Regions from separate parts of the Comamonas sp. Tr-654 genome, predicted to be linked through region 1. Evidence: predicted binding sites of a transcription regulator. Region 1 holds the regulator's gene; each other region holds the start of a gene.
What was found. The regulator sigma-54, encoded in region 1, starts transcription at its own class of promoters, with help from an activator protein. The targets are predictions, from matches to a motif close to TGGCANGNAANCTGCTTT.

Region 1 (7,533 bases):
GAAACCTCAATTCAAATTAATTAAGCTCAGGTTACAAAATATGGCATTAAAAACCTTTACTCACAGTCAAAGAGCATTTTAAGCATGAAAACAATTGTCAAGCCGGCATGAGTATTGATTAATCGTAAACCTCTCTTATTTCAATAATGGGGTTTACCCTTAATAAGAGATTTTACTCAAAAGGAGGTCGATAAAATTTCTTCACCTGTTAAAAATCACAGGAATTGGCCTTTTATTAAACAACAGCAGGGAGTGAAATTTATGCATTTTCAATCGCGAAAGCCATTAACTATCCGTCAAGGAGAGTGGCAATGCTAAAAACCATAAAAATGGTATTGATTGCATCCCTCGTGGGATCAATCGTTGCCTGCGGCGGTGGCGACGGTAACAGCAGTGGCGGCGGAGGAGGCGGCGGTGGCACTCCGCCAGGCCCTGGCGTCACTCAAACTCCTGCTGAAAAAATCGCGGCACTTGAGTCGTCCGGAGAGATTCCCAAGTTGGAACGTGGCCCTGATATCAGCGGCCCCGACAGCAATACCAGCGGTGTTCGCGACGATATTGAATCTATTTTGACAGCCGAGTACACCGGAGCCCAGCTTGCCGCCGTGCTGCAAACCGCAAAAGCCCTTCAAAAGGCCTTGCTCGTCGACACCGAGGACATCAACGCAGTTAAGGCCGTTGATCGCGATATTTCTCGCGGAATCAGTTGCATATTCTCAAAATTTAATGGAGCGGAAGGTTCCAAGCAGCCGGCAAGAGTCGGGCAAGAACTGGAGTCAATGACGGCCAATACCAAAGACAGACTCTTGGCCTATCTCAAATACAACAAGGCGCTCGATGGAACGTCCTCCGCTTGGCCAGAGGGAGATACCTGTGAATAAGTTTTTCAAACAATGCACATGCTTATTGCTGTCGCTCGTATTCATCAGCGCTCCGCTTACCGGTGGCGCGCAAGTCATCAATCCCGATACGAATCTATGCCGGGAAACCGGTATTGAATTCGCCTTCCTGAACGGTGTTCAAACCACGAAACTACAGGCTGCGCAGGCCTTGGGGGTCCTTATAGGCATTCACGGTCAGAGCGCCCCCGGCGGCGATCAGATCAAGTATGAAACCCTGTACAACTATTCAAACGGCTTCGAAGATTTTGTCGAGACCTTCGAGCAGCGCCTGCAAGAGCAAGATGGTTTGCTGGCAGGCCGCCTGGAGCTCTTCTTCGAAGCCCTGAATGGAGGCGGTTCATGGTGGGACAACATCACCAACTCCGTGCCGGCGGCCGCAGAGTTGCTCAATGGATTCAACGACTGGCGCAACGCGGCAACCATTCGCTATCTCACGGCCATGCTGGGCAATCCGCCGACGCTTGCCAACTATATGGAGCATCAATCACGCATCGACAACTGGATTCTCGAAGGCAAGAAGATTCTCTTGGTCGCCCACTCCCAGGGCAATCTGTTCGCGAACGCAGCCTATGCCTATGCTGCGCCCAAGGCCGCCGTAGGCTCGGTGAAGGTAGTGCATATTGCGCCGGCCTCACCCACGCTCAACGGCGAGCACACTCTCGCTGACAAGGATCTGGTCATCAATGGTCTGCGCGCCGTAGGCACCGTGGCCGACATCACGGACAGCATTCCCGCCTATCAGCAGCGTCCTGCCGGTATCAATGGTGGAAAAGACCTGCTCGGCCACGGTCTGCTCGAGATTTACATCAACCCCGGCCTGGAGATCTCCAACCGCGTGAAGAGCCACATCACGACTGCACTGTCCACACTCGTGGCCCCGCCGGCGCGAGCGACATCCGGCTTTTTCACCACCACGCTGACCTGGGACGGCAGCGGTGACGTCGATCTGCACACCTATGAGCCCGGAGGCTCGCATGTCTACTACCGCTACATGCGCGGCGCCAGCGGCTATCTCGATGTGGACAACACCGTCGCCTACGGACCTGAGCACTACTATGCATCCTGCGATTCAGCAAGACTGCAGGAAGGCACCTATCGGGTCGCCATCGCCAACTACGCCAGAGCCGCCGGCAGAGTCGCCACGGTACAGGTTGCATCCTGGGATGACGGCGTGCTGGGCACCAAGTCTGTCACCCTGGGCGCGGCCACAGGCGACAACCCGGTCTATGCCATGTTCAATGTCGTGGTGAGCAAGAACGCCCAGAACGGCAAGTACTCCGCAACGCTGGCCCCATAAGCGACGACGCTCATCCAGCCCAAGGCAAGCGGTCTTCATCAGGCCGCTTGCCTTTTTTCGCTCCGAGCCGCGCGGCGATTCGCTACAGCGCCTTGCGCAGCGTGGTCGTCGGTATCTTGAGCTGCTCGCGGTATTTGGCGACAGTACGGCGCGCACACTCAATGCCCTGCTCCTTGAGCATGTCGGCCAGCTTGGCGTCCGACAGCGGCTTTCTCGCATCTTCGGCATCGACAAACTGCTTGATCAGCGCACGCACGGCCGTGCTGGAGGCACTGCCACCGGTTTCCGTGCCCAGGCCCGAACCGAAGAAATACTTGAGCTCGAAAGTACCCTGGGGCGTGGCCATGTACTTGGCCGTGGTCACGCGGCTGATAGTGGACTCGTGCAGGCCCAGCGTGTCTGCGATATCGCGCAGCACCAGCGGGCGCATGGCCAGCTCGCCATGCACAAAGAAGTTCTTCTGCCGCTCCACGATGGCTTCGGAAACACGCAAGATGGTGTCGAAGCGCTGCTGGATGTTCTTGATGAACCAGCGCGCCTCCTGCAGCTGCTGCTGCAGCGCCGCATGACCGTCGCTGTTCTTGTGGCGACGCAGCACGCCGGCATAGATGTCGTGCACGCGTAGACGCGGCATGACCTCGGGGTTGAGCTGCACGGAAAAGTCCGACCGGCCCGAGCCGGCCCGCACCGGACGCACGATGACATCGGGCACCACGATATGGCGCTCCACGTCGACAAAGCGCCGACCCGGACGCGGCTCCAGCCTGGCGATCAGGGCCATGGCCTCGCGCAGCTGTTCCTCGCGCGCGCCGCACAGGCTGGTGAGCTTGCGCAGATCGCGCCGCGCCAGCAAGTCCATGGGCTGGGAACAGATGGCCTGTGCCAGCAGCAGCCGGCTCATATGCGCCTCGGTCGTACCCTCGTCCTCGGCCGTGCGGATCAGATCGCGCAGCTGCAGTTGCAGGCACTCGGCCAGATCACGCGCGCCCACGCCCACCGGCTCCAGGCTTTGCAGCAGCTTCAGCGCAATGGCAAAGTGCTGCTCCAGCTCCTCGCGCTCCTCCAGATCGTCGCCGGCCAGGCTCTGCGCCAGCTCCTGCAGGGAATCCTCGAGATAACCGTCGTCGCTGAGCGACTCGATGAGAAAGCGCAGCGCCGCCGTGTCTGCCGCACCCAGATGCAGGCTTAAGGCCTGGCGATGGAGAAAGTCGGTCAGGCTCTGGTGCTCGCGCGCCAGATCGATGGCATCGGTTTCATCATCGCCATCGCGGTTGCGCGTGGAGCTGCTGGCCGAGGGCGTCTCCCACTCGCTGCTGGATTCGCCGCCCCACTCCCCGTCCTGGCCGTCCATGCCGTCGGCCTCCCAGTTCAGCGTTTCTGGAGTTTCAGGGCTCGGTGTTTCCGCTACGGTTTCAGTAGCTAATTGCGCTTGCGATGCTTCTTTTTCAGCATGAATACCATCTGAAGTGCTGTATTCATTGGCGCTAGCAGCTACATCTACAGGAGCATCTCCCGCAGTTTCGGCCTCATCGCCCGCACGCTCCAGAAAGGGGTTGTCGACCAGCATCTGCTCGACTTCCTGCGCCAGCTCCAGAGTGGAGAGTTGCAGCAGCTGGATGGATTGCTGCAGCTGCGGCGTCAGCGATAAATGCTGCGAAACGCGTAGCGAGAGACCTGGCTTCATCGAGGCGCGGCTCCCAGACAATCATTGCAAACGCGCACAGTGCAGTGGGTTTGCCGCAGGGCTGCCCCAAGGCAGACCGCGGCGCAGCCGGTCAGGGCCCCTTCTGCAGGCGGCGACCACACAAAGTGAGGGAGCGTGGGGGTCATCACATTCTGAAATGTTCGCCCAGATAGACGCGGCGCACATCGGCGTTCTCCACGATCTCCTCGGGCGTGCCTTCGGCCAGCACATGGCCGTCGCTGATGATGAAGGCGTGGTCGCAGATGCCCAGCGTCTCGCGCACGTTATGGTCGGTAATCAGCACACCGATGCCGCGCTCCTTGAGAAAGCCGATGATGCGCTGGATCTCGATCACCGCAATCGGATCGATACCGGCAAACGGCTCGTCAAGCAGGATGAAGCGCGGCTGCGTGGCCAGGGCACGCGCGATTTCCACGCGCCGACGTTCACCGCCGGACAGCGCCAGCGCCGGCGACTGGCGCAGATGCTCGACGCGCAGCTCCTGCAGCAAGCCCGTGAGGCGCTTTTCGATCTCGCCCTGCGTCAGCGCCTTGCCTTGCTCGTCCTTTTGCAGCTCCAGCACGGCGCGCACATTGTCTTCCACGCTGAGCTTGCGGAAGATGGAGGCTTCCTGGGGCAGATAGGACAGGCCCAGGCGCGAGCGCTGGTGAATCGGCATGCCGCCCACCGGCTGGCCGTCGATGAAGATCTCGCCGCCGTCGCTACGCACCAGGCCCACGATCATGTAGAACGATGTGGTCTTGCCCGCACCGTTGGGGCCGAGCAGACCGACCACCTCGCCTTTTTGCACGGACAGCGACACATCCTTGACCACCTTGCGGCTGCCATAGGACTTGGCCAGATGCTTGGCCTCCAGGCGGCTGTCGGACTCGCCGCTGCGGCTGCTGGAGAAGGTCGGCTCACTCATTTCTTCTCGTCGGCTTTCTCGCCGCCCAGCGTCATGCTCGGGCGCAATTGGGTGGCAGGAGTGGCGGGCTTGGGCTGTGCGCCCGGCGTACCGTCCTTGGGCGCCATGATGGCGCGCACGCGACCGCCCTGGCCCACGGAGGAGCTAGGCAGGCCGCCGCTGGTCTTCTGGCCATCGACGGTATAGACGTCGGTGATGTTGTTGTAGACGATGATGGAGCCCGTGACCTGGTCGCTGAGCTGGCCGCCACGGTAGCGGCGCATCTCGCCACGGCGGATGAACTTGACGATATCGGCCTTGCCGTCGTATTCGATGACTTCGCCTTCGCCTTCGATGAACTCTTCGGGCTGACCGGCCACGGTGTCGCGCTTCTGGCGGAAGAAGGCGCGCTTGCCGGGCTCGGCCTTGATCACCCCGTACTGATAGCCCTCGGCATCCTGACGCACATCAAGCTGGGCGCCGCGCAGCACGATGGAACCCTTGGTCATCACCACATTGCCGGTGAAGACGCTGGTCTGCTGCAGCTCGTCGTGACGCAGCGCATCCGCCTCGATATTCATGGGCTTGGCGCTGTCGGCCTTTTCGGCATGGGCAATGCCGGTCGCTGCTGCCAGGGCGCAGGCCAGCGCGAGAGGTAGGAGTGTTTTTTTCATGGAAGGCACGTTTCTTGCATCCATTGTAGTCATTCCCTTTTTGCAACTTGCGTAAAAACCACCCACAAAAAAGCCCGCGCTACGGCGGGCTTGCGGGGCATCAAACGTCGTTGGCGTCTGAAACCTGGCGTCAGGCCTTGCGGCTGGAGGCGATCAGTGCATTGACCACGCGCAGCACATTGTCCATATTGCCAGCCTTGGTGCCGTCCGTGTAATAGCGGCCGGCCACACCCATGGCGGGCACGCCTTCCACGTCATACTCGTTTTGCAGCTGGGTGGCCTTGCGCACCTGGTTGGCCACGGTGAAGGAGTTGTAGACTTCCTTGAACTTGGCCAGATCCACGCCCTGCTTGCCGATCCAGTCAAAGATGGCGTCGTCGTTCTTGAGCGGGTTGCGGTCCACGTGAATGGTACGGAACACCTTGGCGTTCAGCTGGGGCAGCAGGTTCATGCCTTCCAGTGCGTAGTACAGCTTTTGCTGGGGCACGAAAGAGGCATTGAAGGCCACGGGCACCTGACGCACCACCACATCGGCGGGCTGGGTCTTGGCCCAGGCTTCGAACTGGGGCTCGAAGGCATTGCAATGCGGGCAGCTGTACCAGAAGAACTCGATCACCTCGACCTTGCCGGCCGGCGCGCTCACGCTGGCGGGCTTGCCCAGCTTGATGTAGTCCTTGCCTTCCTTGGGCGCGGCGCCCTGGGCCCAGCTGGAGGAGGTGCCCAGAGTCAGGGCACCGGCGGCAGCTGCCGAGGCAGCCAGAGAGAATTCGCGACGTTTCATCTAAACAAACTCCTGTATCAGGTCTGCAGTATCAGAGCCCAGCGGCCCCAAAAAGTTCAGCAAAGTCCTAAATCTCGCACCCTCTGCCTGGGACGCCTCGGGCCGCAGCCTGAGGGCACCACAGAGAGAGGCTGCACAACGCCTCGCAAGGCCGATTATCGCGCCGCGCGCACCAGGGTCGAGTCCACGCCCGCGCCGTCGAGCTTGCCCTTGAGCTGCTCGGCGTCGTCACGCTTGCTGAACGGTCCCACGCGCACACGGAAAACGGTGATTCCGTTTTGCTCACGCTCGCTGATACGCGACTCCCAGCCCAGCATGGCCAGCTTGGCACGCTGCGCTTCCGCTTCGCTCTGGCCGCGGAAAGCGCCGGCCTGCACGAAGTAGTTGAATGCAGAGTCCGAGGACGATGCCGCCTGGGCCGCAGCCTTTTCCTTGTCGGCGCGCGCCTTTTCGGCCTTGTCGGCGGCCGCAGAGCGCTCCTTGACCAGATCACCCAGCGGATCGCCCGATCCGGGCTTGGCCGTCTTGTCCGGCGTGGCGGGTGCCGGCGGGGTGGTGACTCCGCCGGTTGCGGTGGGCTGCACAGCAGGCGTGGGCGGTGTCACCGTCACATCGCTGGGCGGGACGGGCGGTGTCACCGGCGCCGGTGCGGGCTGGCGGCTTTGCAACGGTGCGTTGGGGTCCCAGTTCTTGTTGCGCTCGGCCTCAGCCGCATCGCGCTGAGTGTTGTTGCCACCCTTGTTGAGGAAGGGCACCGGTACCTTGGTCACATAGATGGCCACGGCCAGTGCCGCAGCCAGACCGATGACCATGCCAAAGATAAGCCCCAGGATGGTTCCACCGCGTTGCTGGTTCTTCATATCAGTCGCTTAACGCTTTCTGCTTCGATTGTTCCGTTCTCAGATCCATCGCCCCGCGCGTTACAACCCGCAGGGAGCGATAGGCAGAAAACCGGGATTACATGCGCTCGGGCGCGCTCACGCCCAGCACAGCCAGACCATTGTGCAATACCTGGGCCGTGGCGGCGACCAGGGCCAGACGTGCAAGCTTGACCTTTTCGTCGTCCACCAGAATGCGCTCGGCATCGTAGTAGCTGTGATAGCTGGAGGCCAGATCGCGCAGGTAGAAGGTCACGTCGTGCGGCGCGTTGCCTTCGGCAGCAGCGGTCAGCATTTCGGGGTACTTGGCCAGCAGCAGCATCAGGGCCTGGGCCTGCGGGCCTTCCAGCGCGGACAGATCCACATCCTTGAGTGCCGCCAGGCCGGCACCGCCGGCTTCCTGCCAGGCA
Region 2 (7,533 bases), on a different contig from region 1:
ACCAAGGTCACTGTGGTAGGCACGCGCTTTTCCGTGCGCAACACCGCAGGAAGCCCCGTGCAGGTCGCCGTCGAAGAAGGCAAGGTGCGCGTAAGTCCGCTTCAGTCGGATGGCAGCAGCAGACCGGGGGCTGCTGACGTCCTGCTGATGGCCGGCCAGCAGATGGCTGCTGCTGCTGATGGACCGTGGGGCCCCGTGAGAGCGGTTGCTGCTTCCGGCATCGCCCCCTGGCGCGATGGCCGGATCACCCTGGAGAACGTACCGCTTTCCGAGGCATTGGCTGAGTTCGAGCGCTACGCTCCCACACGCATGGTGGTGCGCGATGCGGCAGTGGGCGCACTGCGCCTTTCAGGCACGTTCGACCCGCAAAGGCTGGCCCATTTCCGCTACGCCCTGCCCAAGGTGCTTCCCGTTCGCTTGAAAGAAAACGGGGATGTCACGGAAATCGTGGCCCGCCACTGAAGCATGTCTTAGGCGCCGCACGGCATCGTTGCGGGCTGGGATCCTCGTGACTCCATTTTCAAAAAATTGGTGCGTGCAGGTTGGGTTTTTGCATTGTCATGCGTCTCCCTGAGAACGATTCTTGTTTCGTGTCTTTTGGAGAATGTTTGCATGTCCCGTTTTCGATTCCATCTTGCACCGCTGGCAGCCGCTGTGACTGTGATTTTGGCAACCTCAGGCGCACAGGCGCAATCAGTCAGTGTGCCTGCCGCGCTGACCGGGCCGGTTGAAATCCAGATCACTGCCCAGCCGCTGTCGCAAGCTCTGGTGGTTCTCGCACGCCAGGCACACCTGGAATTGATGGTGCAGCCTGCATTGGTCGAAGGCCGAAGCGCGCCCGCAGTGCAAGGTCGCTTCACCGTACGGGAAGCTCTGAATCGCTTGCTCGCGGGAAGCGGCCTGCACGCCGAAGTGGAGGGAAGATCTGTCGTTGTGCAACGCCAGCCGCAAAGCTCGGACGCTGCTACCATGCCGACGGTCACTGTGTCCGCCCTGGAGGAACGCGGAGCCACCACCGAAGGCTCGGACTCTTTTGCCACGCGTGCGGTAAGCATCAACAAAGGCGATCAGGCGCTCAAAGATATCCCGCAGTCCATCAGCGTGATCACGCGCAAGCAGCTCGACGAGCAAGGCATCACGGACCTCAAGCAGGCAGCCAACATCGCAACCGGCACCGTGGGTGTAACCGGAGTCGGGCAGGGCATGGTGTTGGCGGCACGCGGCTTTCAGATCGACAACTGGCAATACGATGGCGTCGCAATTCCCCGCAACATGTACTCGCTCGGCAACTGGGCTGCAGAAGGGATGGTCTTCTATGACCGCCTGGAAGTCCTTCGCGGCGCATCGGGCCTGTTACAAGGCACCGGCAGCCCTGGCGGCGCAGTCAACCTCGTTCGCAAGCGCGGCCAGAACGAGAAGACCGTGACACTGACCTCGCGTATCGGCTCATGGGATCGCTACGGCGCTCAGTTGGACGCAGGAGGCCCGCTCAATGCAGAAGGGACGCTGCGCGGCCGGGTAGTGGTGGACGAAGCCGGCAGCCATTCTTTCGTCGACTACGTGAACGAGCGTACTCGATCGCTATATGCGGCACTGGACTATGACATCAGCCCAGATACGACGGTTGGCCTGGCAGTGAGTCAGCTGGACAACAAGGGGCGGCCCTTCATCTATGGCGTTCCCCTGCGTGCAGACGGCAGCGATGTAGGCCTGTCCCGCTCCACGTTCACGGGTGCCTTGTGGAACCACGACAAACTCAAACAGACCACGGTTTACGCCGACCTGAATCACCGTTTCAACGCGGACTGGAAGCTCAAGATTTCGGCCTTGCACATGAGCGAGACGAACAACTCCACGCACCAACGCATGCATGGCACCGTAGCTTCGGACGGAAGCGGAATGACCTACGCAGACTGGATCACCCACTTCGACTCCAGCAAGGTCGGACTCGATGCGTTCGTGAACGGCCGTTTCGATGCCATGGGGCTGCGCCATGAAGTGACGCTGGGTGCGGATTACTCCAAGTACAAATCCGATGATATGTACGCCCGCAACTTCACGTCGGGTGGCAACCTCTTTGATATCGATCACAACCGCCCCAAGCCCACCGTTGACAGCCTGCTGGCGGCCGGTGGCCGGCAAGCCTTCTCATCGTACGACGTGCAGCAAAAGGGTATCTATGCCAGCTGGCGCGCGCAGCTCACCGAACCGTTGACTGCCATCGTGGGTGCCCGCGCCAGCTGGTACGACCTCCTCTACAAAGGATCGCTGTTCGACACTCGCGAAGTCATGCACGCGTCGGGAGAAATCATCCCTTACGCCGGTTTGGTGTATGCGCTGACGCCCCAGTGGTCTGCCTACGGCAGCTACACCAGCGTGTTCGAACCCCAATCGGCACGCACAGCCGCAGGCAAGGTACTGGACCCCATCATCGGCTCGAACTACGAACTGGGTATCAAAGGCGAGATGATGGACAAGCGCGTTAACACGTCGATCGCTGTGTTCCGCTACGACCACAAGAACCGCGGCGTCAACGATATCGCATCCGGCTATGCCTGCGACGGCTGGTTCTGCTCCACCGCGTCCGGCAAGGTTCGCAGCCAGGGCCTTGAAGCCGAGGTGAGCGGTGAAGTGATGCGCAATCTGCAATTGGTGGCAGGCTATACCTTCAACACCACCAAATTCTTGCGTGATCCCGACAACCAGGGCAAGGTCTTCAGCACCTGGACCCCCAAGCATATGCTGCGCGTCTGGGCGTCTTACCGCCTGCCTGGCGACTGGAACCACCTCACCACAAGCGCCGGCTTCACCACGCAAAGCCATACGCTTGGCTATGACCGCTCATTCGACATTGCCGGTTTCACCACATGGAACATGCGAGTCGCCTATCAAGTCACGCCCGAGCTCAACGTAGCGCTGAACCTGAACAACATATCCGATAAACGATACATCGTTCCAGGCTACACCGGGTACACCGGCGCCAACTATGGAGATCCGCGCAACATCATGCTTACGTTGAAATACACCCCTCGCCTTTAACGGTTCACGAGGTACCCAGGCCAAAGAGCTGAGCAACCTCTGCGGCCTTGACGATTTATTCTTTGAAGCCACTCAATGCTGCGCTCAGCCACAATCTGCGCTGCAGCATGCTTGGCCACTTCAGTTCGCGCGGCATCACTGAAAAGCCGCCCGATAGTTTGAATTTCATCACGCATGCCAATGTGGGGCATCGTGATGCAGAAGGTAGTGCCCTGCATCACCCAGGAAAGCTTTTTTGCCCGTTTCAGTTCCGGCCATCTACGGCTGCTTCAGTCTGAACAAGGCTGTTCGGATAGAACGAAGCAAGCGAATTGCTCGTTTGATTCATGAGGAAACTCCTTCGAAGATTCAGCACGAGATGTACTGCTTTGTGCGCGCCTGTCACGGCCTTATTTCAGTCATCAATCACTTTCGAATTGGCCTGCTTCGCGATCACACCTGCGCCCGCCCCACAGTCCACCAAACCGGGCACTCTTTCCGCTCGGTAGTGTCGGAAGCAGATCAGCGACAAAGATCCCAATCCAATCCGACAAGTGGAGATGCGGACGAAATCTTGGACTAGTGATCGGTCCCAGAGTGCTGATGCGCTTTCATTCTTTGGAAGCGGATACTTGAAAAGCCAACTGGCACGCAACCTGCTTAAACCAAGCATCTTGTATACATTCGGGTATTCATCATGCTGATTGGTTCATTTGAAGATTGGAAGCGGGCTTACCAAGAAGGCGCTGACCCTGCTGCATTGCTTGAGCAGCAGCGCCGTAGTCTGACCAGCGATGACTCTGCCTGGATCAGCATTGCCAGCGACGCGCAGTTGAAAGCACAGCTGATACAACTAGAGACTCTTCAGCAGACCCAAGGCCGTGAGCGTCTGCCTTTGTACGGCATCCCCTTTGCGGTCAAGGACAACATCGATGTAAAGGGCTTTGTCACCACGGCGGCCTGCCCTGCTTTCTCCTACCAGGCACAGCGCGATGCTGTGGCCGTTCAGCGTCTCAGACAAGCCGGAGCCATTGTTCTGGGCAAGACCAATCTGGACCAGTTTGCCACCGGTCTCGTCGGAACGCGCTCACCATTTGGTGCCGTGCCCAATACGTTTGACAGCCGACTTATTTCCGGCGGCTCCAGCTCAGGCTCGGCATCTGTGGTGGCGCGTGGTCTGGTTCCATTTGCCTTGTCCACGGACACGGCTGGATCGGGCCGAATTCCTGCGGCCTTCAACCAGATCGTCGGAATCAAGCCCACTCCCGGTGCAGTACCCGGCACTGGTTTGGTGCCTGCCTGCCGCACGCTGGACTGCATAGGCGTTCTGGCGCTGAATGTGGCCGATAGCGCTCTGGTTCTGTCACTCATGGAAGGAGCTGACACGCAGGACAGCTATGCCAGATCACGTCCCTTCATCGCCAAACATATCCCGCTGTCTCAACTGCGCGTGGGGGTGCCTGATGCACGCAAGCTTTCCAGCGACTATGAGAATGCATTTGCTGCGTTTCTTGCGCGTCTGAAGCCGCAAACCGAACGGGTGCAAGCCTTGCCCTTTGATGCATTGTTTGAAGTCGCCGATCTGCTGTACTACGGCCCCTGGGTGGCTGAACGGGTGGTCGGAGCACGCGGCATCTACGAACAACAGCCAGAAGCCTTGCTGCCAGTGATTCGCCAGGTTCTGGACGTACACCAGCGCTTCAACGCTGCCGATACCTTCAGCGCCCAATACCGACTGCAAGACCTCAGACAGAAAGCCGAGAATATCTGGCAGCAATGTGATGTGCTGTGTGTTCCTAGCGCACCGCGCCACCCCTCCATGGCCGAGGTGGAAGCTGACCCGATCGGCGTCAACTCGGAGATGGGAACCTATACCAATTTCGTCAATCTTCTCGGTTGGTCGGCGATCGCAATCCCTGCATCGCAACTGCCAGACGGCCTGCCCTTCGGCATCACCTTGATAGCGCCGGGCTGGCGCGAGCCTGATCTGGTGCGCTGGGCACAGCAGTTGGAAGCACAAACCAATCTGTGTGCCGGCGTGACAGGCCTTCCCGCCCAAAACGCTGGCTCACTGCCAGCATGGCGGGTACCGACACAAGGCGAGACCATCGAAGTCGCCGTGGTGGGTGCACATCTGCGTGGCATGCCTCTCAACCATGAATTGCTGGCTTGCGGTGCGCGATTTCGCGAGGAGACGAGCACCGCCTCGGACTACCGCCTGTATGCACTGCAAGGCACGGTACCTGCCAAACCTGGAATGGCACGGTCAGACGAAGGAGCTGCCATCACAGTCGAGGTGTGGGAGATGCCAATTGCCAACTTTGGCCGCTTTGTAGCCGGCGTTCCAACACCTCTGGGCATTGGCTCGGTGCAGCTGCAGGATGGACGCAGCGTGAAAGGCTTTATCTGCGAAGGCCATGCATTGACGCAGGCCCGGGACATCACCACGTTCGGCGGCTGGCGCGCGTACTGCCAGTCTCTGTGAAGCACGCTGCGGTGCACAGCCCCTGTGCTCCGCAGTCAAAGAAAAAACAAGGAGCCCACATCATGTCTTCCACCAGCCTGGCCAGCCTTGCTTACGAAAAACTACGCCAAGCCCTGGACAATTTTCAATATGTTCCTGGTGACCGCTTTAGCGAAAACGAAGTTGGCGCGGATCTCGGCATGAGCCGAACCCCTGTGCGTGAGGCGCTCGTACGCCTGCAGCGCGAAGGATATATCTCCGTCATACCCAAGCTCGGCTGGATAGTGAACAGCATTGACTTCACGATGTTCGAGCAGTTGTACGATGTGCGTTCAGTACTGGAATGCGCAGCGTTGGATCTACTTGTTCAGACCCCCGACCTGGAAATACGCCTGCATGATCTGACCGAGCTATGGTGCATCCCCGCACCACAACGGCTGTCTGAAATAGCCACTGTCTCGCGCAACGATGAGCAGTTTCACATGGCCTTGGTGGCGGCCAGCGGCAATCAGGAAATGGCCCGCATCCACCGAGATATCACGGACCGAATTCGTATCGTGCGGCGTCTGGAATTCACGCGTAACTACCGCATTGACGTGACCTACGAGGAGCACGGCGACATCCTCAAATCATTGTTGAGCCGAGACGGCTTGCAGACCAAGTCGTTGCTGCAGCAACATATCCGTGTGAGCCGTGACGAGGTAAAAAACATCACTTTGCATACTCTGCAGAATGCAAGGCAGAAGCAGCCTTCCCTCTAGGTTTCACGACCACTGTCGTTGATCTTCGAATCACCGATGCCGCAGCAAGGCCTGCAGCAGCACTCCATCCTCTAGAGCCAGCGCATTCAGGATGCTGAAGTGATCAGCACCTTCTATGGCGACTTCTGCATCACCCTCCATGCCGTAGCGATCGGCCGCAAAAGCTTGACTCTGCGCCTGCAACTGGGGAAGTTCTGCCGTTCCATAGGCTGTCACAAACGGCTTGCGTGTTGCAGGCAGGCATAAGGGACTCAGTTGCTCGATTTCATGGGTAGATAGCCGGAGCGCCTGGTTCAGATAGGTATGAGCAATCGGTGCCAGGTCGTAAATGCCACTGATGCCCAGACCTGCAACCACTCCCTCGCAATTCAGGCCCATTGCGGTGAGATGACCACCCGCGGACCAACCGCATAGCAGGATGCGTCCGTTGCCTCCCTGCTGCAATGCATGGCGGCGCACAGCCACGATGCCTGCTCTCACCTGCTCCACGATCTGCGTCAGCGTGGCCTCAGGAGCCAGCGTGTATCCAATCAGAGCAGCATGCAGTCCATGCGCGAGCGCGCCCTGAGCCACAAACCGAAAAGTGTTCTTGTGGCGCATCTGCCAATAGCCGCCATGAATGAACAGCAGCGTGCTGGCGCCGGACTCGCCCTCAAAGAAGTCGTAGCGCAAACGCTCTGCCGTTCCAAACGGCACATCCACTTGTCCAGCAGATCGCTGCACCAGCCCCTCACTACGGGCTTCGAAATCAGCGAGCTGCCGAGCACTGCTGGCGACGGCACGGGTATTGTCGTAGGCCGCATCACGCACGACCTGCGGCTGGTTCAATAAACAGTCCAGCATCAGGCGGCCTTGGCATGATGCGCAACATGACTGCTGAGCATTTCTGTCAACTCTTTGCGCACCAGGTTGAATTCTGGCGCCGTGATATGGCGCGGGCGCTCCAGTGGAATGCGATAGTCACGCTCGACACGGCCTGGACCGGCCGTCATGACCACCACGCGGTCGGCCAGTAAAACCGCCTCCTCCACTGCATGGGTGACAAAAATCACGGTCAGCTTGGTCTTTTCCCAGATATCCAGCAGCTCCTGCTGCAGCACTTCGCGAGTCAGCGCATCCAGTGCACCGAAAGGCTCGTCCATGAGCAGCACTTCACACTCATTGGCCAGCGCTCGCGCGATCGATACGCGCTGCTTCATGCCGCCTGAGAGCTGGTTGGGGAAGTGATCTGCAAACTTGGTCAGTCCCACCATGTGCAGATAGTGATCCGAGATTTCCTTGAGCTTGACC
Region 3 (7,533 bases), on a different contig from region 1:
GCACAGCTGGCGCAACAAGGAGCGACGGTTTTCCGACCACGACCGGTTTGATTTATATAACCAAATCGTCTGACAACTCATGGTTTTTATAGCGACAATTACGTTAATCATGAGCATCAGCCAGTACATCAAGGAAATCGGTCGCGGCACCAAGGGCGCGCGCTCTCTTTCGCGAGCCCAGGCCTGTGATCTGATGGGACAGGTGCTGGACGGCAAGGTCAGTGACCTGGAGCTGGGCGGCTTTTGCATTGCCATGCGCTTCAAGGGCGAAAGCGCCGAAGAGCTGGCAGGCTTTCTCGACGCCACCCAGCAACGTCTGCCTGTGTGGCCTCAGGCCCATAAGGCCCTGCCCGTAGTCGTCATCCCCAGCTATAACGGCTCGCGCAAGCTGGCCAATCTCACCCCGCTGCTGGCAGGTCTGCTGGCGCAGCAAGGCCTGCCCGTGCTCGTGCACGGCAGCCATACCGAGGACAAGCGCCTGGGCACGGCCGAGGTATGGCGGCAACTGGGCTGGACGGCCATCGAGCGCCCCGTCGCTCTGGAACCTGGCGACAAGGTCTGGATGCAGACCCGTCATCTGCTGGCACCACTGGATCGGCTGCTGCAGATTCGCCGCCAGATGGGCCTGCGCAACCCCTCGCACAGCATCGTCAAACTGCTGGACCCTATCCATGGCAGCAGCACCGCGCAGTCCGGGCTGGTGCTGGCCAGCTACACCCACCCGGCCTATGCCCAACCCATGCTCCAGACGCTAGCCCTGCGCGCGACCAGTGCGCTGCTGGTGCGCGGCACGGAAGGCGAGGCTGTGGCCGCCCCCCACCGCGAACCCGTGAGCACGGGTGTGATTGCCGGAGAAATCTGCTTTGAGCGTTCTTCCCTGCACAGCAGCCAGCTCGCATCCGGCACCGAGATCAGTGCCCCGGAACAAGATCTGAATGCCGAGCAGACAGCTAGGCTGACGCTGGACATTCTGAACGGCCAGCAGCCTGTGCCGGCGCCGATCGCGCAACAATTGGAACAGATACAAGCACTGCACCAGGCCATGCAGGTCACCGATGCCGGCGCTGCCGCCAGCCGCGCCGCACTGCAAGCCTATAACCGCAGCCCCGACTGAGACCCCACAATGACTGCCATTTCCCATAACCCCAATCAGCGCGGCTCGTGCATCCTGGTGGGTGCCGGCCCCGGCGACCCCGAGCTGCTGACCATCAAGGCCGCCAAGGCCATTGCCGCAGCCAGCGTGCTGTTTGTCGACGATCTGGTCAGCGACGGTGTGATGAGCCACGCCTCGCCCAGCGCCCGCGTGGTCTATGTGGGCAAGCGCGGCGGCTGCAAGAGCACCCCCCAGGCCTTTATCGAAAAGCTCATGATTGCCGCCGTGCAGGACGGCGAACGCGTGGTGCGCCTCAAGGGCGGCGACCCCTTCATCTTTGGCCGTGGTGGCGAAGAGGTCGAACATCTGCGTCAGGCCGGCATCGAGGTGGATGTCATCAACGGCATCACCTCCGGCCTTGCGGGTCTGACCAGCCTGGGCGCCCCGCTGACCCACCGCGACCGCGCGCACGGCGTGCTTTTCATGACCGGCCATGCCAAGCCCGGCGACAGCGGCCCCGACTGGCGCCAGATCGCCGCCACGGCCCATGCGGCCAAGCTGACGCTGGTGATCTATATGGGAGTGAGCAGCGTCGAGCGCATCAGCAGCGAGCTGCTCAGCGGCCTGCCCGGCAGCACGCCCGTAGCCGTGATCCAGCATGCCAGCCTGCCGCAGCAGCGCCATGCGCTGACCTTTCTGAAGGATTTGCCACAGAGCATTGCCGAGCATCAGCTGGGCAGCCCCAGCATCATCGTCGTCGGCGATGTGGTCCAGGGTATTGCCGCCTGGCAGAACCAGTCCCAGGCCTTGCCGCAATCAGCGGCGGCCTGAGCCACGACCTTCCCCGGCTGTCGCTCAACCCGGGCGGCCGGCAAATGCCGCCTCGGCTCAGGGAGTACGAGTCTCGGCGAAGCGCTCGGCCAGTTCCTTGCGCAGTTCCTTGCGCACGATGGCGGCGTCCCAGCGGCGCTTTTCCTCGTCGGTTTCGAGCTGCAGCGGTGGCACGGGGGCAGGCTTTTTATCATCGTCCACAGCCACCATGGTGAAGAAGCAGCTGTTCACGTGGCGCACCACCTGGCTGCGAATCTCCTCGGCAATCACCTTGATGCCGATTTCCATGGACGACTTGCCGGTGTGGTTCACGCTGGCCAGAAAAGTCACCAGCTCGCCCACATGGATGGGCTGCAGAAACATCACCTGATCCACGCTCAGCGTCACGACATAGCGGCCTGCATAGCGGCTGGCGCAGGCATAAGCGACCTGGTCCAGCAGTTTCAAGATGGCGCCGCCGTGCACATTGCCGGAGAAGTTGGCCATGTCAGGCGACATGAGCACGGTCATGCTCAGCTGGTGGGATGGTGTATTCATGGGGCGCGATTCTAGAAGTGATCCATGGCACATGCAGAGGCTTGCCTCATATCCCAACAGGACAACGGGCTGGCGACTGCACAGGCATCACGATCCGCGCATTTCGGGACTTTGTCAGCCCCTCAAAACCCAGTGACCGGCCATCTGGGACAATGACCGGCTTTGTTGTTCGTGCTTCAGCGCCCTGCCCGCCGTGTCCTCCACCCCACAGGTCCCCTTCCAGATTTTTGACGCCATCATCATCGGCGCCGGTGCCGCCGGCCTGTTCTGCGCGGCCCAGGCCGGCCAGCAGGGCCTGAAGGTGCTGCTGATCGATCATGCGCCCAAGGTGGCCGAGAAGATCCGCATCTCGGGCGGCGGACGCTGCAACTTCACCAACCGCGATCTGGACGTGCGTGCGCCGCACAAGCATTTTGTGGGGCAGAACCCTCAGTTCTGCCGCTCGGCCCTGTCACGCTTCACACCCGCCGACTTCATCACGCTGATGGACAGACACGGCATTGCCCACCACGAAAAGCACAAAGGCCAGCTGTTTGCCGACCATTCGGCCGAGGACATCATCGCCATGCTGCTGGCCGAGTGCACAGCGGGCGGCGTGCAGCGCTGGCAGCCTTGCCAGGTCAAGAAAGTAGTGTTTACACCGGAAAACCCAGATACAGAAAGCGATTGCAGCTATCAGATTGAAACCGATCGTGGCCTGGTACAGGCTGCCAATCTGGTCATTGCCACCGGCGGCCTGAGCATTCCCAAGATAGGCGCCACCGACTTCGGCTACCGGCTGGCCCAGCAGTTCGATCTGCCGCTGATCGAGCGCACGCCCGGCCTGGTACCCATGACCTTCGACGGCGAAGGCTGGCAGCCCTACGCAGGCCTGGCCGGTCTAGCCCTGCCCGTGGAAATCAGCACCGGCAGCAAAAAGGAGCGCATGAGCTTCCACGAGGATTTGCTGTTCACCCATCGCGGCCTCTCCGGTCCTGCGGTGCTGCAAATCTCCAGCTACTGGAAGCCCGGCACCCCGCTGCAGATCAATCTGCTGCCTGGCGTGGATCTGGCCGAGGTGCTGGCCCAGGCCAAGCTTCACTCACGCAAGCTGGTAGCCAACGAGCTGGCCGCCCACCTGCCCGCGCGCCTGGCCGATGCCTGGGTCAGCCGCATGCCCGAGCTGCAGCGCCCCATCAACGAGGCCGGCGACAAGGCCCTGGCCAGACTGGCGGAACAGCTGTCGCGCTGGGAAATCACCCCCACGGACACCGAAGGCTACAAAAAAGCCGAGGTCACGCTGGGCGGCGTGGACACCAAGGTGCTGTCCCAGCAAACCATGGAGTGCAAGAGTCGCCCAGGCCTGTACTTTATCGGCGAGGTGGTGGACATCACGGGCTGGCTGGGCGGCTACAACTTCCAGTGGGCCTGGGCCAGTGCCGCTGCCTGCGCCCAGGCCATGGCGGAAAAGCAGTCGGTCCAGGCTTGAGCAACTGAAATCGGAGCGGCGGCGGCCATCAAAAAAGGATGGCCGAACCATCCTTTTTGCTGGCAGCCCCAGGGCCCACCATGCGCTCAGACCGCAAACTCCGGGCCTTCATAGTGCTCGGGAACCTTGAGCTGCCCCGAGGAGATGGCTGCGGACGCCCTGGCCACGCGCTCGCGCACAGCCGGTGCCACTGCCTGGCCCATGGTCAGGCGTACGGCAGCCGGATCGCTCAGACCGATCTTGCGAATACCCGGGCCGGGCGCACCGCGCTCCTGCATGTCCTTGACGGCCAGGAACGCGCCAATGCCCACATCGGCCCAGGCCGAAGCGACGAACACCTGCGGGTCCACCGTGGTCCAGTCGATCACATTGCCGATCTGGCGCGTGCCCGCCTCGCGACAGGCCTGGGTCACGCCATCGCGGCCGGAATTGAGCATGGTGAAGATCACATCGGCACCGGCTGCCATCTGGGCCCTGGCTATGCGGTGCGACAAGGCGTTGTCGTCCTGATCGCCAGAGAAGTTCGTCAGCAGCTTGACCCGGAGGTCGGTATCGCGCACGCCGGCCGCATAGGCGGCGCGCCCTTTGAGTCCCGGGGGCACGCGAATGCCCGACATATGACCGACCACACCGGTCCTGGTGGTCAGCGCCGCCAGCACGCCGGCCAGATAGGCCGACTCTTCCTGCAGCACGTCATAGCTGCAAAGATTGCTCCCCTGCACCGCGCCCTGGGTCACGACGAACTGGGTCCTGGGGAAGCGCGCCGCAACTTCGGCTGCGGCCTGATTGTTCTGCCCTCCATGGGCAATTACCAGTTGCGCGCCCTGCCCCGCGAGCTGCGCGAGAGCCGGCTCCAGCAACTCCTTCCTGGGTGCCATGCCGTCGAGAAAACGGGTCTGCACGCCCAGCTCCTGGCGCGCTTTTTCCAGACCGCGCCATCCGGCCTCCATAAAGCCCTTGTCGCTGCGCGAGCCCGCAAACAGACCGCCCACCACCAGAGAACTGCCGACTGCAGCAGCGCCCGGCGCCTGGGCCTTGCCGGCACAGGCCGTCAGCGCCAGCAGGCCGGGGACGGCGATGGCCGAAGCCATCCATTGACGACGCGAAACCGATGAGGAATGAGAAGCGCTGGACAAAATGAAAGCTCCTTGGACACGGAAAAGACAGCGATGCGCACAGGCACCAGGTCACTCGCTTCCTGACTTTGGTCAAGAAACAGAGCCATCAAACTGTATGCAATTTCCGTACACAAGATGCTCCACACAAACCCCAGAGCCCAGTTGCACTGGCATAGGCTTGACCCCGCCTGCCGAAGGCCTGTGTATTGCGCGCGTCAAAGGCATGAAGACGGGCACAAAGGCAGGCATAAAGGCGCAGTAGCGGTGCCTGAACCAGGCCTTAGACAGCGCGAACCGTTAGCGGCAAAGCACTGTCATCCTGTCCAGCGCAGGATTGCTTGGCAGTGCAATGCAGACGCGGTCCAAGTCTTGGTCTATAATGCTCGACTTTGCTGGCATTACCCCGTCGGCCATACTAGTTAAAAAGTGGCGGGGAAACCGCTGTACACGGCTCTCAGGCCCGATCTTCCCGAGAACCCTCTGTCAGCACAGATATATCTGGAAATTAAATGACTACCATCCGCGTCAAAGAAAACGAGCCCTATGAAGTTGCCCTGCGCCGCTTCAAGCGCACCATCGAAAAGCTGGGTCTGCTGACCGATCTGCGTGCTCGCGAGTTCTACGAAAAGCCCACAGCCGAGCGCAAGCGCAAGAAGGCTGCTGCCGTGAAGCGTCACTACAAGCGCGTTCGCAGCATGCAACTGCCTAAGAAGCTGTACTAATCGTTGATTAGGACCAGTCGGCCTTAAAACAGCCGCAAACCCGCGCTCGGGACGCCAGGCGCGGGTTTTTTGTTTTCTGGCCACTGCCAGGCCTGCCCGGCTGCGCAGTGACCTCCCAGCGCATGGATAGTCAACGCACCACCATTCGCCCACCCCAAGGAGAAAGCCATGAGCCTGAAAGCCCAGATTACCGAAGACATGAAGACCGCCATGCGTGCCAAGGACAGTGCACGCCTGGGCACCATCCGCCTGCTGCAGGCCGCGATGAAGCAAAAGGAAGTGGACGAGCGCATCGAGCTCGACGACGCAGCCGTCATCGCCATCGTCGACAAGCTGATCAAGCAGCGCAAGGACTCCATCGCCGCCTTCGAAGCCGCCAACCGCAGCGATCTGGCCGATGTGGAAAAGGCCGAAATGGAAGTGCTCAAGGTCTATCTGCCCGAACGCATGGGCGAAGCCGAGATCACCGCTGCCGTGCAGGCCATTGTGGCCGAGCTGGGCGCCTCCGGCCCCGGCGACATGGGCAAGGTGATGGGCGCCGTCAAGACCCAGCTGGCCGGCAAGGCCGATATGGGCCTGGTGTCCGCCGCCGTGAAGGCCGCGCTGACAAAGTAATTGACCACCGGCCTGAGCCATCACGCGGCATCAGGCTCAAAAACAGAAGCTGCTTGCGCTTGCTGTACATATTTTTCAGACTAAAAATACTCTGAAATTCATGTATATCAAACGATAGTAGCTTCTTTTTTAATAGCATTCCTGAATCCCGTAGGCGCCTGTTTGCTGAAGAACTCCTGCAGGAACTCGACGCAGACCCGCACCTTGGCCGAGCGCTCCAGCCGCGTCGGATAGACGGCCCAGATATTCGCCTGCTGCTGCCACTCGGGCAGCAACTGCAGCAGGCTGCCGGTCTGCAAATCGGCCGCCACATCCCACAGCGAGCGCAGCACGATGCCATGGCCGTCGCGGGCCCATTGCACGGCCATCTCGCCATGATTGGTGGACAGCGGCCCGGTAACTTTGACGCTGCGCTCCTGATTGCCCGAGCGCAGTTTCCAGACACCGAAGGGATGGTCGCGCTCTTTGATGACCAGGCAGTCGTGCGCGGCCAGCTCGTCGAGCGTGCGCGGACTGCCACGCCGCTGCACATAGGCCGGGGCCGCGCACAGCACGCGATGGTTGTCGGCCAGATGGCGGGCAATCAGATGCGGCGCGATCTCGTCGCCCACACGCACATCGAGATCGAAGCCCTCGGCCGCGACATCGACGATGCGGTCGAACACCTCCAGGCGCAGCTGCAGCGTCGGATATTGCGCAATCAGCTGCGACAGCGCGGGCGCCACCACATTGCGGCCAAAGCCGAAGCTGGTGGACACCCGCAGCAGGCCGCGCGGCTGGCGGCGCGTCACATCCACCTCCTGCAGCAGATGCTCGACCTCGTCCAGAATGCGCTGCGCCCAGTGGTAGACGCGCTCGCCCTGCTCGGTGACAGCAACCCGCCGTGTAGTGCGATGCAGCAGCTTCACACCCAGCTCCTGCTCCAGCAGGCGGATGCGCTTGCTGACAAAGGCCGGCGAAGCATTGTGCGCGGCCGCAGCCTCGGCAAAGCTGGCTTTGCGCACCACGGTGGTGAAGACACGCAGGTCTTCGGGCGAGGGCATTTTCTGCACGATCTGTAAACAATCAGGCCACGATCAGTCAATTGTATTCAGTTATGCAAGGTGCAAAAATACCGTCAGGCACAGGCCGAGCCGCTGCCTCGCCACC

Region 2: the regulator sigma-54 is predicted to act here: its motif matches at 3,664-3,681, upstream of atzF (allophanate hydrolase).
Region 3: the regulator sigma-54 is predicted to act here: its motif matches at 5,162-5,179, upstream of F3J24_RS16975 (BMP family protein).

What each region holds. Positions count from the first base shown of each region.
Region 1 covers NZ_VWWQ01000002.1:14,774-22,306, reverse strand. Annotated here, with positions in the region: gene F3J24_RS05735 (hypothetical protein) at 312-881, shown strand; gene F3J24_RS24910 (hypothetical protein) at 907-2,199, shown strand; gene F3J24_RS05725 (RNA polymerase factor sigma-54) at 2,282-3,883, opposite strand; gene lptB (LPS export ABC transporter ATP-binding protein) at 4,029-4,811, opposite strand; gene lptA (lipopolysaccharide transport periplasmic protein LptA) at 4,808-5,464, opposite strand; gene F3J24_RS05710 (thiol:disulfide interchange protein DsbA/DsbL) at 5,595-6,245, opposite strand; gene F3J24_RS05705 (SPOR domain-containing protein) at 6,401-7,105, opposite strand; gene argS (arginine--tRNA ligase) at 7,203-7,533, opposite strand, start outside.
Region 2 covers NZ_VWWQ01000010.1:130,307-137,839, forward strand. Annotated here, with positions in the region: gene F3J24_RS24205 (FecR family protein) at 1-462, shown strand, start outside; gene F3J24_RS24210 (TonB-dependent siderophore receptor) at 613-3,039, shown strand; gene F3J24_RS24215 (hypothetical protein) at 3,087-3,317, shown strand; gene atzF (allophanate hydrolase) at 3,716-5,503, shown strand; gene F3J24_RS24225 (GntR family transcriptional regulator) at 5,566-6,243, shown strand; gene F3J24_RS24230 (alpha/beta hydrolase) at 6,274-7,086, opposite strand; gene F3J24_RS24235 (ABC transporter ATP-binding protein) at 7,086-7,533, opposite strand, start outside.
Region 3 covers NZ_VWWQ01000005.1:276,178-283,710, forward strand. Annotated here, with positions in the region: gene F3J24_RS16950 (LysR substrate-binding domain-containing protein) at 1-51, shown strand, start outside; gene ybiB (DNA-binding protein YbiB) at 110-1,114, shown strand; gene cobA (uroporphyrinogen-III C-methyltransferase) at 1,124-1,924, shown strand; gene F3J24_RS16965 (acyl-CoA thioesterase) at 1,982-2,461, opposite strand; gene F3J24_RS16970 (NAD(P)/FAD-dependent oxidoreductase) at 2,655-3,929, shown strand; gene F3J24_RS16975 (BMP family protein) at 4,016-5,065, opposite strand; gene rpsU (30S ribosomal protein S21) at 5,557-5,769, shown strand; gene F3J24_RS16985 (GatB/YqeY domain-containing protein) at 5,938-6,384, shown strand; gene F3J24_RS16990 (LysR substrate-binding domain-containing protein) at 6,492-7,427, opposite strand.